One region of the Mesorhizobium sp. M0518 genome, then DNA from elsewhere that is predicted to be linked to it. Evidence: predicted binding sites of a transcription regulator. Region 1 holds the regulator's gene; each other region holds the start of a gene.
What was found. Region 1 encodes PhoB, which activates phosphate uptake and scavenging genes when phosphate is short. Its sites were predicted from a motif close to TGTCATNNANCTGTCAT; they were not measured.
Positions count from the first base shown of each region.

Region 2: the regulator PhoB is predicted to act here: its motif matches at 1,180-1,196, upstream of NKI66_RS21670 (acid phosphatase).
Region 3: the regulator PhoB is predicted to act here: its motif matches at 1,205-1,221, upstream of NKI66_RS20230 (ceramide glucosyltransferase).
Region 4: the regulator PhoB is predicted to act here: its motif matches at 1,297-1,313, upstream of NKI66_RS01810 (alkaline phosphatase D family protein).

Region 1 covers NZ_JAMYQY010000001.1:79,063-81,264, forward strand. The annotation lists gene eglC (endo-1,3-1,4-beta-glycanase EglC) at 1-259, opposite strand, end outside; gene phoB (phosphate regulon transcriptional regulator PhoB) at 794-1,483, opposite strand; gene phoU (phosphate signaling complex protein PhoU) at 1,500-2,202, opposite strand, start outside.
Region 2 covers NZ_JAMYQY010000015.1:122,902-125,103, reverse strand. The annotation lists gene NKI66_RS21675 (alpha-hydroxy acid oxidase) at 1-263, opposite strand, end outside; gene NKI66_RS21670 (acid phosphatase) at 440-1,135, opposite strand; gene NKI66_RS21665 (cytochrome c1) at 1,263-2,135, opposite strand; gene NKI66_RS21660 (cytochrome b) at 2,164-2,202, opposite strand, start outside.
Region 3 covers NZ_JAMYQY010000014.1:8,403-10,604, reverse strand. The annotation lists gene NKI66_RS20230 (ceramide glucosyltransferase) at 1-1,079, opposite strand, end outside; gene apaG (Co2+/Mg2+ efflux facilitator ApaG/CorD) at 1,430-1,822, shown strand; gene NKI66_RS20220 (Hsp33 family molecular chaperone) at 1,871-2,202, opposite strand, start outside.
Region 4 covers NZ_JAMYQY010000001.1:368,428-370,629, reverse strand. The annotation lists gene NKI66_RS01815 (MFS transporter) at 1-1,204, shown strand, start outside; gene NKI66_RS01810 (alkaline phosphatase D family protein) at 1,385-2,202, shown strand, end outside.

The DNA of each region.
Region 1 (2,202 bases):
GCTTGTAGCTCATCCATGTGTCGATCGTGTCGATCCCTGCCCCAGGATCCTCGACCACCTTATTGTTGGTGGAATAGAGATGATAGTAGTCGTCGCCGGCGCCACCGTAGATCGTGACATTGACGCCGGTATCTCCCCAGAAGGAGTCGTTGCCGGAGGTGCCATGCAGTTCCGGTCCAGACCCGGTGGCCGAGAACCAATGAGTGGAAGCGCCGGTGTAGGCAAGAGGGATGCCCTTGGCGTTTAAGACCGTGCTCATCAGAAATCCTTCCTCATGGTGTCCGACCTGGTCAAAGGTCCGGCGACCGCTTCCAAGCAACGCTGCAAAGAACGAGATCGTTCCACGGAATCGTCATTAGATCCGAGATCGCATTGAACAATCGACGGACAAGCGATGAATAAAGAGGAGAGGACTCGCAATAATTTGAAGTAAATTTATTAAAATTGTATATTTCTGCAGAATGCGCGTCATTCGACGAACGTATATCTAAATTAACTCAAATGCATTCTTGCGTGGCTTTCTGGTTGGAGTCTGCGGGAAAGATGGCGACCTATCAAGTAATTCGCCGTGCCTCTTGGCCAGCCGGGGCCCAATAGAGAGTTTGGGAGATCGAGGGACGCGAGAAGCTGCCTGTCGCTTTGGCCCAAATGCAGTCATTCGAAACCTGATGAGGATGACCGCTCCTGGCGTCACGTGCTCGCTCCCCATTGATGAGACGAGTGCAACATTCCACCGGCTGTTGGCGACCGCGTGCTAATCGAGTTTTCCCGATCTATCGGGACGAAACAGCACCTAGTCTTCCCTGATCGCGTAGCCCGCCCCGCGGATCGTGCGGATGACGTCCGGCATCCGGCCATTGTTGACCGCCTTGCGCAGCCGGCCGACATGCACGTCGACCGTGCGCTCGTCGATGTAGATCGTTTCGCCCCAGACATTGTCGAGCAGCTGGCTGCGCGAGAACACGCGGCCTGGATGGCGCATCATGAATTCGAGCAGGCGGAACTCGGTCGGCCCGAGCCGGATCTCGCTCTTCTTGCGATAGACCCGGTGCGACTCGCGATCGAGCACGATGTCGCCGACCTTTAGCACGCTGGACAGCACTTCCGGCTTGGCCCGGCGCAGCAGCGCCTTGACCCTGGCCATGAACTCCGGCGTCGAGAAGGGCTTGACCAGATAGTCGTCGGCGCCGGTCGACAGGCCGCGCACGCGGTCGCTTTCCTCGCCTCGCGCGGTCAGCATGATGATCGGCAGCCGCTCGGTCTCGGGACGCATTCGCAGGCGCCGGCAGAGTTCGATACCGGAAACCGCAGGCACCATCCAGTCGAGCACCAGAAGATCGGGAACGTTCTCCTGCAGCCGGATTTCGGCCTCGTCGCCGCGCGTCACCACCTCGACCTGGTAACCTTCGGATTCAAGATTGTAGCGGAGCAGCACGCCTAGCGGCTCCTCATCCTCCACCACCATGATGCGTGGTGCGATCATCGGCTGGTCACCCCTGTTATGCCGCTGGCGCGGACATTGCCGTCTCGTCCTGCTTCGGACGATTGGCTGGCAGCTGCGTGCCGGTCAAAACATAGTAGGCATTTTCGGCGATGTTGGTCACGTGGTCGCCGATCCGCTCGAGGTTCTTGGCGCAGAACAACAGGTGCGTGCACGCCGTGATGTTGCGGGGATCTTCCATCATGTAGGTCAGCAGCTCACGGAACACCGAGGTGTATTTGACGTCGATGCGTTCGTCATTGTTTCTGAGCGTGGCAAGCGCTGCCGGGTCGGCGGCGGCATACTCGTCGACGACCCCCTGCACCTGGATCAGCACCAGTTGCGCCATCGCGTCGATCGAATGCGAAAGGTCGTGCGGCGTGACACTCAGCCCGACAGTGCCGACGCGCTTGGCGATGTTCTTGGCAAGGTCGCCGATGCGCTCAAGGTCGCCGGCCATGCGGATCGAACCGACCACCGCACGCAGATCGTTGGCCATTGGCTGGCGCTTGGCGATCAGCGTGATGGCGCGATCGTCCAGCTCGCGCTGGCGTGCATCCATGATGGCATCATCGGAAACCACGCGCTGCGCCAGCGCATTGTCCGAATTGAGCAAAGCCCTGGTCGAGCCACTGACCATCGAGCAGGCGAGATCGCCCATGTCGCGGATCAGCTGGCTGATCTGCTCCAGATCCTCATCGAAAGATGCGACGGTATGTTCA
Region 2 (2,202 bases), on a different contig from region 1:
TGGAACAGGCGCTGCAAGGCGGTCGGCGAGCAATAGAACGGCATCGCCAGCTTCTGGCCCATGACCGTCACCGACATGTCGACCTCGCTCACTCCGCGCAGCACGTTGGGAACAAGGTCGCAGGTCTCGAAGCTTTCGGTGTTGCGGCGATAGGTGACCTCATCGTCGGCCGCGCCGTCGATGTAGTTGAAGATCGGCCCGGGCAGCCGCTGCTGTGCCATCCGCCGGAAATCGGAAAAGTTGTGACAGTCGCTGAGCCGCATCATCGAATTCCAAAGGCCATGGCGGGACGAGCTTCTCGCCACCGTTCGATGCGTCGAATATCAACCTGATGCCGCCATGCCAACGGACTAATTGCCGAACTTTCGCTTGAGCACGAGCGTTAACAAAAAAGGAGCGCCTTAAGCGCCCCTTCCCGTCTAAATCCGGCTGACGAGGATTACATGCCGAGATCGGAACGAAGCTCGGCCCTGGCCACTTCATATTCAGCCTTGAAGTCGTCCCGGTTGAGCAGGACCGCGGCAATAACGCTGCCGGAAATCTTGCCCATCTCGACGTCGGACGCATAGTGGATGCCGCCGACCTCGCGGTTGTGGGCGTATTCGGCCGCACGCGCCATGATCTCGGCGCGCTTTTCCGGGACCATGTCGGACAGGATGATGCCCATCATCGTGCCTACGGTGGCATGGCCGGACGGCCAGGAACCGGAGCTCGACAGCTTGACCGCCGGCTTGACGAGATCGCTGAGCTGATGCGGGCGCGGGCGCTTCCAGACATCCTTGGCCGGGTCGACTACAGCCCCTTCGGTAGCCACCACGCGATCGAAGAAAGCGCTGAATTTCGGCAGCGTTTCCTTGTTGAATTTCGGCCCCATGACGTCGGCAAAGCGCCAGACATTCTCCTCGGCATCAGCCACCGCGCTGGCGACCATCTCCGGGGTGCGCGTCACCTGCAGCGTCAGCACCTCGCCGAGTTCGGCCTTGGTCTGCGCCGAATCGTTTGCCGGCGGCGGCGGCAGGATCATCGTCAGGTCGACGTCCTTGTTGGTGACGAAGGGCTGGGCGTCTTCCGCTTGCGCTGCCGAGCCGAGGATGAGCAGCAACAGGCCTGCCGCGAGCGATGCGTATCTTTTCATGAATGCGATCCTTTGATGAGAGCAGCACAGGATCGCCGGATGCGATGACGGCCATGTGACATGACCAGCCTCCGGAAATGCAAAAGGGCGCCTCTCGGCGCCCTTCGCGATCACTTGATTGTATGGCCTAGTGGGCCACGCCTTCCCACACCTTGCGCTTGGTGAGATAGACCAGCGCGCCGAACAAAAGCAGGAACACCAGAACGCGAAAACCGGTCTTCTTGCGGTCTTCCATATGCGGCTCGGCCGCCCACGCCAGGAAGGCGGAGACGTCGCGGGAATACTGGTCGACGGTCTGCGGCGCACCGTCATCATAGGTCACCTGGCCGTCGGAGAGCGGCTTGGGCATTTTCAGCGACACGCCGGACATGAAGTACGGATTGTAGTGGGTGCCTTCCGGGATCACCATGCCGGCCGGCGGCGTCTGGTCGTAGCCGGTCAGCAGCGAGTGGATATAGTCGGGACCGCCGGCATCGTATTGTGTGAAGATGTCGAAGACGAATTGCGGAAAGCCGCGCTCGACGCCGCGCGCCTTGGCCAGCAGCGACATGTCGGGCGGGGCAGCGCCGCCATTGGAAGCAGCAGCCGCTTCCTCATTGGCGAAGGGCGGCGGGAAATGGTCGGACGGCTTGCCGGGACGGTCGAACATGTCGCCGGCATCGTTGGGGCCGTCATGGATTGTGTACTCGGCCGACAGCGTCTTGATCTGCGCATCGGAATAGCCGAGGTCCGACAGCGTGCGGAACGCCACCAGGTTCATCGAATGGCAGGCCGAGCAGACTTCCTTGTAGACCTTGAGGCCGCGCTGCAACTGCGCCTTGTCGTAAGTGCCGAATGGGCCGGTGAAACTCCAGTCCATTTCCTTTGGCTCGTCGATCGGGAAATGCGTCGGATTGGCCACATTGTGTGCCTCTTCGGCGGCGATCGCCCGAGTGCCCGCGGCCCCAGCGGCGACCGCCACGAGGCCGATCAGCGCCAGCGAGGTGAGAATCTTTTTCATGCCAAATCCCCTTAGATTCTCTACCCGCTCAGCCTTTGGTTTCCGGAGCCGCCGTAGCGCCCGCCGG
Region 3 (2,202 bases), on a different contig from region 1:
ACGGCGCCGCCGAGCCAGCCGCGCCCCCACATCGCCGGAAGGATCAGGTCGCGCGCCATGATCGCCGTGACCATGCGTGGCGACAGGTACCAGCCCTTGGACCAGGCCAGCGCGCACTCGGGAAGGTAGAAGGCTACCAGCACTGCAAGGGCGGTTGCCCAGAGGCTGAAGCCGGCACTGGCCGCGGCAATCAGCGCAAGCACCAGCGGCACCACGGCGCCGGTCAGGATTTCGGGTGCGAAGAACAGCGGGAAAGTGACGCGGCGCAGGCGCGCCCAACGGGCCTGACGCGACCAGATCTCGTCAAACGAGCGCCGGCCAAGCGGCTGCTCGAAGGGGGCGGCGACGAGATTGACGCGCAGGCCGAGACTGTTCACCAGCTTGGTCGCGGCGGCATCCTCCGCGATCTCGGCGGCCAGCGCGCGGATGCCGCCATTGGCGTCGAGCATCGGCTTGTTCCAGAGCATGCTCTTGCCCTGGGCAAAGCCCAGGCCGAGCGCCTCGCCGGCATATTGCCAGCGCGCCTGCAGCGTGTTGAGGAAAGCGCATTCGACCTCGGCCCAGAAGCCGGCCGGCCGCGAGCCAATCGGCGTCGAGCAGACAAGGCCGGTGCCGGGCCGCCAGGCAGCCATCAGATGCTGGACGTAGTCCCTCGGCATCAGCACGTTGGAATCGGCCAGGACGACCCAGTCGTGCCGCGCCGCCTCCCAGCCCTTGACGCAATTGTTGAGTTTCGGATTGGCGCTGATGCGGTCGTCGCCGACAAGCAGCCGGGCCGGCACTTTCGAAAACCGGACGATCGTCCTGTTTATCAATTTGACCACCGGATCGTCGGCATGGGCGACGCAGAAAATCAACTCGTAGCACGGCCAGTCGAGCGAGAAGGCGCGCTCCAGCGTCTCCTGCGTGAACGGCTCGACGCCGCGCGACGGCACGACGATCGACACCGGCCGTGGCTTGCCGGCCGGCGCGGCAATGGCGCGGCGCCGTTTCAGACGCGAAGCGGCGAGCACGATGCTGGCGAGATTTGAGAGAATGAGGGCAGTTGAAAGCGTGGCGGCTATGAGAGTGAGTTCCATCGAGATCCGGTCACTCCAGGAAAACCGGTCCGCCAGAACAATCTGGCTGGCATGACGACCGATTCAACAATTCGACAGAGCGCCCGAGTCGCGCGGCACTGGTCGGCGCACACCATCATTGTCATGTGTCACTTAAATGACATTCTTTGCCGCCACCTGCGGTTCCGTCCGCAATGACAGGACGCGCACCGTTGACCAGCCCGCGTGGAGCGCCGAAAGTTCGACCTAGAGCCTGTTCCATCCCGATTGAACTGGGATGGGGCTCTATCTCTGTTTCTTTGAGCATGATCTTTTCTGAAAACCGGTTCCCACTTTTCAGGATCATGCTCTAGATTGTTTTGGAGCCGCTTATGTATAGCGCCGTCACGCGCAACATCGAAGTGCAGGTCAGGCCGTTCTATCTGGAGGACCGTTCGGATCCCTCGGAGAACCGCTATGTCTGGGGCTATCAGATAACGATCGACAATCAGTCGGACGATTTCGTGCAGCTTCTGTCGCGCTATTGGCACATCACCGACGGCACCGGCCGGGTCGAGGAAGTGCGTGGCCCCGGCGTGGTCGGCGACCAGCCCGAACTCAATCCCGGCGACAGCTACCAGTACACGTCCGGTTGCCCGCTCTCGACACCATCCGGCATCATGGTCGGGCACTACACGATGCGCAACAAGCGGGGCGAGACGTTCGACATCGCCATTCCGGCGTTTTCGCTGGATCTGCCGGGGACGCGGCGGACGGTGAATTGATTTCGCCTCACCGGCTGCGGAGCGGCCGGTGAGGCGTGGTTTTTTTCTCTACTGGGCCGCAAATTCCGCCGGATCGAAATCATATTGCTTCGAGCAGAATTCGCAGGCGACGTGGATGCCGCCGTCTTCGGTGCTGTCCTTGATCTCCTGGGCGGAAAAACCCTCGAGGATGCCGCGGATCTTGTCCTTGGAGCACGAGCACTGGTCGGCGACCGGAACGCCGCCGAAGACGCGCACGCCATGCTCGTGGAACAGCCTGTAGAGCAGCCGCTCGGCGCCGATCGTCGGATCGATCAGTTCGGTCGGCTCGATCGTACCGAGCAGCGCCAGCAACTCCTGCCAGGAATTGTCGGCCGGATCGTGGATCTCCTCGCGCGGAT
Region 4 (2,202 bases), 290 kb from region 1:
GGCCGGTCTGCGGTCCGCTCCCTCTGTCATGATGCTGCCGCTGGAGACCAGTTTCGGCTGGCGGCGCGACATCATCTCGCTGGCCGCAGGTGTCGGCATCCTGCTTTACGGCCTGACGGGGCCATTTGCCGCGGCCCTGATGGAGCGCATCGGGCTGCGCCGCACATTGCTGGCCTCGCTGGTGGTGATGTCGGGCTCCACGGCGCTCAGCTTGCTGATGACCAAGCCGTGGCATTTGTTCATCACTTGGGGCGTGTTCTCGGGCATTGGTTCCGGCGCTGTCGCCAGCGTGCTCGGCGCGACCATCGTCAACCGCTGGTTCAAGACCAATCGCGGCCTTGTCATGGGATTGATGTCGGCTTCCAGCGCCTCGGGCATGCTGGTGTTCCTGCCGCTGATCGCCGCTCTGGCGCAGTCGGGCGGCTGGCAGCCGGTTGTCATCGCGGTCGCGATCGCGACCGCTGCCCTGATACCGCTGGTCTGGCTGCTGGTGCCGGAGCGGCCGGCATCGATCGGCATGGTGCGCTACGGCGCCGAGGCTGACGACGTGCCGCCCACTCCGCCTGCGTCACAGGGCAATTTTCTTGCGCATACGTTCTCGACGCTGCGCCGTGCCGCCGGCACGCGGGTGTTCTGGTATCTGTTCGCCACCTTCTTCGTCTGCGGCTTCACCACCAACGGGCTGGTCGGCACGCATCTTATCGCGTTCTGCGGCGACATGGGCATCGGCGAAGTGCAGGCCGCCGGTCTGCTGTCGATGATGGGCATTTTCGACCTGATCGGCACGACGTTGTCGGGCTGGCTCACCGACCGCTTCGATCCGCGTAAGCTGCTCGGCGTCTATTATGGCATTCGTGGCCTGTCGCTGATCTATCTGCCCTATTCCGGCTTCTCGGCGACCAGCTTGATCATCTTCGCTGTGCTCTATGGTCTCGACTGGATCGCCACCGTGCCGCCGACGCTGCGGCTCGCCAACGAGGCGTTCGGCGACCGCAGCGGGCCGATCGTGTTCGGCTGGATCGTCGCCGGGCACCAGATCGGTGCGGCCGCTGCCGCCGCCTTTGGCGGCACCATGCGCGAGTTGCAGGGCAATTACGAACTGGCGTTCCTGATCGCCGGCATGACGGCAATCGCCGCCGCCTGTATCTCGCTCCTGATCAACACCAGCAAGCCGGCGTTCGATCCGGAGCCGCAAGCGGCTTAGGGAGAGGCGCTACCGGCCAAGCTGCAATCTCCCCCCTCGTGGGGGAGATCGGCAGCTTTGCCGTCCGCGCAAACGCCCACCCGCCTGTTAATCGTCAGAAAACCTTCATCATCCCGATATGCGCCTGAAACATTGACGCTGGATTTTGGTGGCACCGTTCAAGCCATCCAGGAGACAGCCATGAACAAGCTTTCGATGACCCGCCGCGCTTTTGTCACTTCCGCCGGCGCCGTTGGCCTGGCCGGCGTTTCCAGCCTGGCGCTGCCCTACTATTCGCGTGCCAATCAGCGGCCTTCCTTCACCCATGGCGTTCAGTCCGGCGATGTCGACGCAACCAGCGGCATGGTGTGGACGCGCACCGATCGCCCGTCGCGCGTCATGTTCGAAGTGTCGTCAACGGAGAATTTCGCCAATGCGACACGCCTGGCGCCGCTCGATACGTCGCCGGCCAGCGATTACACGGTCAAGCGGCTGCTCACCGACCTCGCTTCCGATCAGGATATCTTCTACCGCATGACATCGGCCGATCTCGCCGACATCAACGCCGTTTCGGAGCCGATCACCGGCCGTTTCAGGACGGCGCCAGCCTCGAAGCGCGACATCCGCTTTGCCTGGTCCGGCGACACCGCCGGCCAGGGCTGGGGCATCGACGAGACCGGCATGAAGACTTACGCCACGATCGGCAAGCACACGCCCGACTTCTTCCTGCATTCGGGCGACACCATCTATGCCGACGGCGCCATGAAGGACGAGGTCGACCTGCCCGGCGGCGGCAAGTGGAAGAACGTCGTGCTGATCGACGGCAAGCGCAAAGTCGCCGAGACGCTGGATGAATACCGGGACCAGTGGAAATACAACATGATGGACAGGAACGTGCTCGGCCTGAGCGCCATCTGCCCGACTTTCTACCAGTGGGACGACCATGAAGTGCTGAACAACTGGTCGGATTCCAAGGATCTCAGCGCCGACAGCCGCTACACGGAAAAATCCATCCACGT